3 regions of the Polaribacter atrinae genome follow, and region 1 is predicted to be linked to each of the others. Evidence: riboswitches for the same ligand, from Rfam matches in the RefSeq annotation. Region 1 holds a riboswitch; each other region holds the start of a gene.
What was found. A riboswitch is a leader RNA that binds a small molecule or an ion and turns the genes downstream of it on or off. The one in region 1 is predicted to bind S-adenosylmethionine.
Positions count from the first base shown of each region.

Region 2: it holds a riboswitch for S-adenosylmethionine, as region 1 does, so the genes downstream of both, WG945_RS07945 (hypothetical protein) here and WG945_RS13445 (homocysteine S-methyltransferase family protein) in region 1, are expected to answer to the same signal.
Region 3: it holds a riboswitch for S-adenosylmethionine, as region 1 does, so the genes downstream of both, WG945_RS02605 (Na+/H+ antiporter NhaC family protein) here and WG945_RS13445 (homocysteine S-methyltransferase family protein) in region 1, are expected to answer to the same signal.

Region 1 is NZ_CP150660.1:3,089,592-3,091,867, reverse strand. Features, by position in the region: gene WG945_RS13445 (homocysteine S-methyltransferase family protein) at 1-981, opposite strand, end outside; SAM riboswitch class I at 1,033-1,156, opposite strand; gene cysM (cysteine synthase CysM) at 1,218-2,105, opposite strand; gene epsC (serine O-acetyltransferase EpsC) at 2,107-2,276, opposite strand, start outside.
Region 2 is NZ_CP150660.1:1,811,043-1,813,318, forward strand. Features, by position in the region: gene WG945_RS07940 (response regulator) at 50-718, opposite strand; SAM-I-IV-variant riboswitch at 898-992, shown strand; gene WG945_RS07945 (hypothetical protein) at 1,036-1,749, shown strand; gene WG945_RS07950 (DUF6796 family protein) at 2,016-2,276, shown strand, end outside.
Region 3 is NZ_CP150660.1:567,149-569,424, reverse strand. Features, by position in the region: gene WG945_RS02605 (Na+/H+ antiporter NhaC family protein) at 9-1,316, opposite strand; SAM-I-IV-variant riboswitch at 1,366-1,464, opposite strand.

The sequences.
Region 1 (2,276 bases):
TCTTGGCTTGTACTTTGCTGCAATCGTTGCAATTTCTCTAATATGATCTGGACTTGTACCACAACATCCACCAATAATATTGATTAAATCTTTCTTTAAATATTCTTCTATTTGCTCACCCATTTCTTCCGCAGTTTCATCATACTCACCAAACGCATTTGGCAATCCTGCATTTGGATGTGCAGAAATAGCAAAATCTGTTTTATTAGCTATCGCTTGTAAATGCGGCTGCAATAAATTGGCTCCTAAAGCACAATTAAATCCTATAGATAATAACGGTATGTGAGATACAGAAATTAAAAATGCTTCTGCAGTTTGTCCAGATAAGGTTCTACCTGAAGCATCTGTAATGGTACCACTCAACATAATTGGAATCTCGATATTTCTTTCATCCTTTACCTCTTCTACGGCAAATAAAGCTGCTTTTGCATTTAAAGTGTCAAACACTGTTTCTATCAACAACAAATCTGCTCCACCATCTAACAAAGCTTCTGTTTGTTGCTTGTAAGCAATTCTTAATTCATCAAAAGTAACAGCTCTGTAACCAGGGTCATTTACATCTGGAGACATACTTGCAGTTCTGTTTGTTGGACCAATTGAACCTGCTACAAAACGTGGCTTGTGTGGCTCTTTTGCTGTAAACTCATTAGCTACTTCTTTGGCTATTTTTGCAGATTGATAATTTAGTTCATACACTAAATCTTCCATTTGATAATCTGCCATTGCAATAGTGGTTCCAGAAAAAGTATTGGTTTCTATAATATCTGCACCTGCCTCAAAATATTTAGCATGAATGGTTTTAATTGCCTCTGGTTGGGTAATAGATAACAAGTCGTTATTACCTTGTAATGGTGTTGGATAATCCTTAAAGCGTTCTCCTCTAAAATCATCTTCCGTGAATTTATAGGCTTGTAGCATAGTACCCATTGCACCATCTAAAACCAAAATTCTTTCTTGTAAAGCTTTGTATATATTTGACATTCCTGAAAATTAATTTTTGTGTTATCAGGAAAAGAAGAATTGAAACTTTTTCCGTTATCTCTCTGAAGATCTGAACCTAGTTCAGAAAGAATCAGTAGAAATTAGCACCTTCTTTAAAGATAAAGGGTTGCTAAGGCTTCCTCGGGTCTAATCCCTCAACCTTTCTTGATAACAATATTAAATAAATGAACTAATTTGCGTTACAAAGTAACGAACTTTTTTTTTGTTTTTATAATTTATTCATAGATATCTGAAGACAAGTAACGGTCTCCTCTATCACAAATAATAGCTACAATTACACCCTTATCTATAGAATTAGCAACTTTTAAAGCGGTAGCAACTGCACCTCCACTACTCATACCTGCAAAAATACCTTCTTCTTTTGCTAAACGAACAGTCATCTCTTTTGCTTCTTCTTCACTTACTTCTAATACTTGATCTATTTTTTTAGCTTTAAAAATAGCAGGCATATATTCTTCAGACCACTTTCTAATTCCAGGTATTTTAGCTCCTTCGGTTGGCTGTGCTCCAATAATCGTTATATTTTTATTCTGTAATTTTAAATAATCAGAAACTCCAGTAATAGTTCCAGTAGTTCCCATGGCAGATACAAAGTGAGTAACTTCTCCTTCTGTATCCCTCCAAATTTCTGGACCTGTTGTATTAAAGTGTGCCTTTGGGTTATCAAAATTATCAAATTGATTTAAGCGAAAATATCCTTTTTTATATTTCAATTTTAAAGCATAATCAATTGCACCTTCAATACCTTTATCTGCAGGAGTTAAAATAACTTTTGCCCCGTAAGCTCTCATTGTTTTAACACGTTCTATTGTAGAGTTTTCTGGCATTGTTAATACCATATTTACACCTAAAACCTTTGCCATTAATGCCAATGCGATTCCTGTGTTTCCGCTTGTTGCTTCTACTAAAGTATCCCCTTTCTTTATATTTTTTCTTTTAATAGCTTCAGAAATCATATAATAAGCTGCTCTATCTTTTACACTTCCACCAGGATTATTCCCTTCTAGTTTTAATAATAAAGTAACTCCATCTTTTTTTAAGATATTTTGCACCTCTACAAGTGGTGTATTTCCAACAAAATCTATGATACTTTTGGTTTTCATCTTAATTTCTTTTTTGAAAAATATTATTTTCTGATTGTACTGTAACCACCGAGTTTCCTGGAACTGATTCCATAATACAAACATTGGCTCCAATTACCGATTTTTCTCCAATCACAACATCGCCACCTAAAATAGTTGCATTTGCATAAATAACAACACCACTTTCTATGG
Region 2 (2,276 bases), 1.3 Mb from region 1:
GAGATATTACGGTTTTCCGTAATTAGCATCCTTTTTTTTTAAAATATTATTATATCAACCCAAAATCTTTAGAAATAGCCACTAAATGCGCAGGATTATTCGCATTAAAATGTTCCTTTAAAAACTTTAATCTTTTTTCTATAGCACTCATACTAGATGGTAAAATTCCTTTTTCTTTTAGGTTTTTACTAATTTCCTCTTGTAATAATCCTCTAGAAAGAAAAGCTATTAATGAAATATCAAAATCGGTAATCTCAACTACTTGCTTTGGATGAACGGTAGTATTTAATTCTGGTGAAATATAAAACTGATTTGAAGTAGAAATTGCATGCATGGCATTCTTTAATTCTTTTAATCCGTTTCTATTCTTCCAAACATATCCATCTACCCGTAATGTTTTGTATAAATGCTGAATTTTATAAGGTTTATCTTCAACGGAAAACACAACAATCTTTAAGCCTGAAAAATCATTCCTAATTTTTTCTATTAATTCTTCTCCAGATTTTAATTTCTGTGGTGTACCATCATTTTGAAAAGACAGATCAGAAATGATTAAATGGTAAGGAGTATTGTTTAAATAAGCACTTTTAACTTTAGCATACGCTTCATCACAATACGAAGCAAAATCTATTTGTTTTATTCCTATTTCTTCTAAAGCTATTTTAATTCCGCTATTAATAACATCTAAATCTTCTGCTACCAAAACTTTTTGAAACATTTTTATCATTTTAAAATAAAAGGTTACTTATATATTTATCATTAATTTAATATCAAATTTAATTTTTCATTTTATCGTTTTTATACGGGTTTCCATATTTAGAAAAAAACAACATCTATTAAAAAAATAATTAACCACACTTTTAAAAGTTGGCTGCTCTAAAAATATTTCTTAGTTTTGTAATGTATCAGGAACGCAAAAAATGCGTACCAACCGAGCACAACAGCCACGGTGGTTTAGAATACGGACAGTTCAGTCAAAATAAATGAACCTCCTTTTTTAATTTATTTCCCTGATACATAACTTTTAAATTATGTATGATGAAAACTGTTTTTACAACGCAAGAAGGCGTTAAAATGAATGCTGAACTAGACTTTGGGAGCACTACAACCATTAAAAATGAGTTTAATGTTCTTATGACTACCTATGAAACAATGTTTAATATTGAGCTTAATTATTTCTACAGAATTACAGATGATGGCTATATGCAACTAGCTTATTCTACTGACGATGCATTAGAAATTAAAGCCCAATACAAACTTCAATTTAGCACTAAAAAAGAAGATATTATTTATATTGTTCATCAATTAATTGAGGCAAATTACCTCTATGATGGATTCCCTACAATAAAAGACAGTCCTATTTTTACTCAACAAGAGTTTCAGCAAATTATTAATGATATAAAAAAATCAAGATCAACTGAAAAAGAAAAAGCCTCTCAAAAAATTACACCATTAATTTCATTATTAAAACAACACCAACTAAACCCAATTCCTACTGGTTTTAATAAAAATAGCTGGGTTGCAAATTGCCCTTCTAGAGGGAATCATTTTATACAAATTGTAACTTCTAACGACCAATGGGGCTGCGGATATTGTAAACGTAAAGGAGGAAAAGAAGCATTAGAAAAATGGTTACAGGAAATAAAATCTTTACAAGACCAAAAAAGATTGACCACCATGCTGAAAGAATTAGATAAAGGGAGTATTCAAACTAAAAGTACTTTAAAATGGTGGCTAAATAGGTATTGAATACTAGCATTCTTATGGATGTAAAAAATTAAATATTACAATAAGTTGCACTTTATAACACAAAAGCATCCTACATCACCACCTTCTTAAAATAATGTTAAAAATATTTTGTTAGTTACTCTCAACTTGAACGACAGATGTGTATATCAAAGAATTATTCGAATAAAAATTATACGAATACAATTGATATTCAACTTGTACGGAAGGAATAATTCTTAAATCACCACCGTAACAAGCAAGTTATAAAATTACATAAAGCAAAATAAATGCTATTAGATAAAAATAAAATATTTATAACAGGAATTCTTGGGATATTAGGAAGTGTTCTTGTTGGTGTTGGAGAGTTTCTTCTTCATTTTAGTCTACATATTATTGGTAATGCAGACAACTATCAGTTTTTTCAATTTGTACCAAAAAATAGTTTGATAAAAGGGCATTTTTTAGCAGTATTTGGTGTTCCTTTTTACTTTTTAGGCTATTATCATATTTATAAAATGTTAGAAAAAGGGAATAAAAAACTAGCTTCT
Region 3 (2,276 bases), 1.5 Mb from region 1:
TTTTATTTTTAATTAGAACCAAATCTTAGTGGTTTAAAGCTGATAAATAATAAGGTATATATAAATAATAATGCCAAATACCAGGTATTAGAAACTAAATCTAGGTAATCTATTTTTCCGTTAGAGAAACTTAAGATCATTAAAACCTGTGCGCCATAAGGCAAAAGGCCTTGCGTAATGCAGGCAAATATATCTAATATAGATGCTGTTTTTTTATTGTCTAAACCGTACTCATCGTTAATTGTTTTTGCAATGGGACCAGAAATTATTATAGAAACCGTATTATTAGCAATCGCCATGTTAATGGTACTTACTAAAGTTGCAATGCCAAATTGAGCTGATTTTTTACTTTTTATAAGTGTCTTAATTTTTAGCAGTATAAAATCAATCCCACCATTTTTTTTCACCAAAGCAGCTAATCCACCTGTAAGTAAGGATAATAAGAAAATTTCAGTCATACTTGTAAAACCTGTATAGGCTATTTTAGTCGATTCAAGAAGTGTGAAATCTCCATAGATTAAACCTAAAAAGATGCCAGAAAGAACACCTAATAGTAAAGTTATAAATACATTAACACCTACTATAGATAAGGTAATCACCAATAAGTATGGTACTATTTTTAGTACAGAATAATTATACGTTACAGTTTCAGTTGCTACCTCTTTTAATCCTAAACCTTGAATAATTAAGATTGCAATGGTAAATAATGCAGCGGGAATGGCAATTTTAATATTTTGTTTAAATTTATCACTCATTTTACAGCCCAAAGATTGTGTGGCAGCAATGGTAGTATCAGAAATTACAGATAGATTATCACCAAACATACTACCGCCTAATAATGCGCCACAAAGTATGGATAAATCTACGCTACTTTTTTCTGCAATACCGATAACAATTGGCGCTAATGCAACAATGGCACCAACTGAAGTACCTGTTGAAACCGATAAAAAACCAGCAATTATAAAAATACCAAAGTAAATATATTGTATGTTAATATAATCTAACCCAAGACTTACAATAGCATCTACACTACCTGTAGATTTTGTAATGGTAGCAAAGGCACCTGCTAGCAAATAGATTAAACACATGGTTAATATTTTATCATCTCCACAACCTTGTAACAGTGTTTTAATTTTAGAGTTGATAGATTGTCTAAACATTAAAAAAGCCACAATAATACCTGCTATTACTGCAATAGGAGCAGGTAATGCATAAAAATCATTTTGATAGATGCCAACACCTAAAAACGTACATACAAATACGAATAAGGGAATTAATGCGCTAAATTTTGGGGTAATTGTGTTTGAATTTTCCATGTTACTTTTTTCATTCTAAAAAGGACATAGCTGCTTATAAGTAGAATTATGAGTTAACATTGGTTCCAATTAATTGGCTTATCTATTTAGCACCTTGCTCGTTATTGCAGGTTGCTATCTCCTTTTTTTGAGATTCTTGATAATTAATTTAAGAGCGCAAAAATAGTGTATAAATGGATAGTTACGTCTTTAAAAGCGTTAAAATTTTATGAAATTTAAATAGTATAATTTCTGATGTTTAGCAATTATTTTTATCAAATTAGGATAGGAGTGAAGTGGAATGTGTGTGGAATTGGATTATAACATTTTTTAAGTTACTTGTGGATTTCCGTAAAAAATTATCATGTCAACTGATTATTTTTAATATCTAATAGTTAAATAAAAATAGTGAGAAAATCTTTAAAGCAATTAAACCAGGACTAAAGCCTAAAAAACAAGATGGTACGCTTGATAAAAGAAGAAGAGACAATAAAAATACGCTTGGTAACAAGCCTTCGTTAAAACCAAGTAAATCAACTAAGAATTGATAATCTATTTGAAGTGTTTAAGTTAGAATTTTACTATCTGTAGAATCGCGTATTTGAAATTGTTTTAGAAATAGAATAGAGTTAGATTGTTGTGTTGGCACGAGCGAGACACTCGTACTAGCTTGAAGACTAGTTATTATTGATTGAAATTGTTTATAGAATCTATCTGTTGGAAACAATTGGTTTTCAGCAAAACCATGGTACTTATTTTAAACTAAAAACTAAGTATTATCAACCTGTAGCGAGAGCGTCCCGCTCGTGCTATATTTAAAAATAACATAAACAAAACACAAATACACAAAAAATACAAACCCAGTATTTTAACCAATTTGGAAAAATATACTGGGTTTTATTATTTTAATTGGAATTAAAAAACATCCAAATAATATTATGATAATAGCAGGAAACTTATAGTCTAGAAAACAAAAATAAT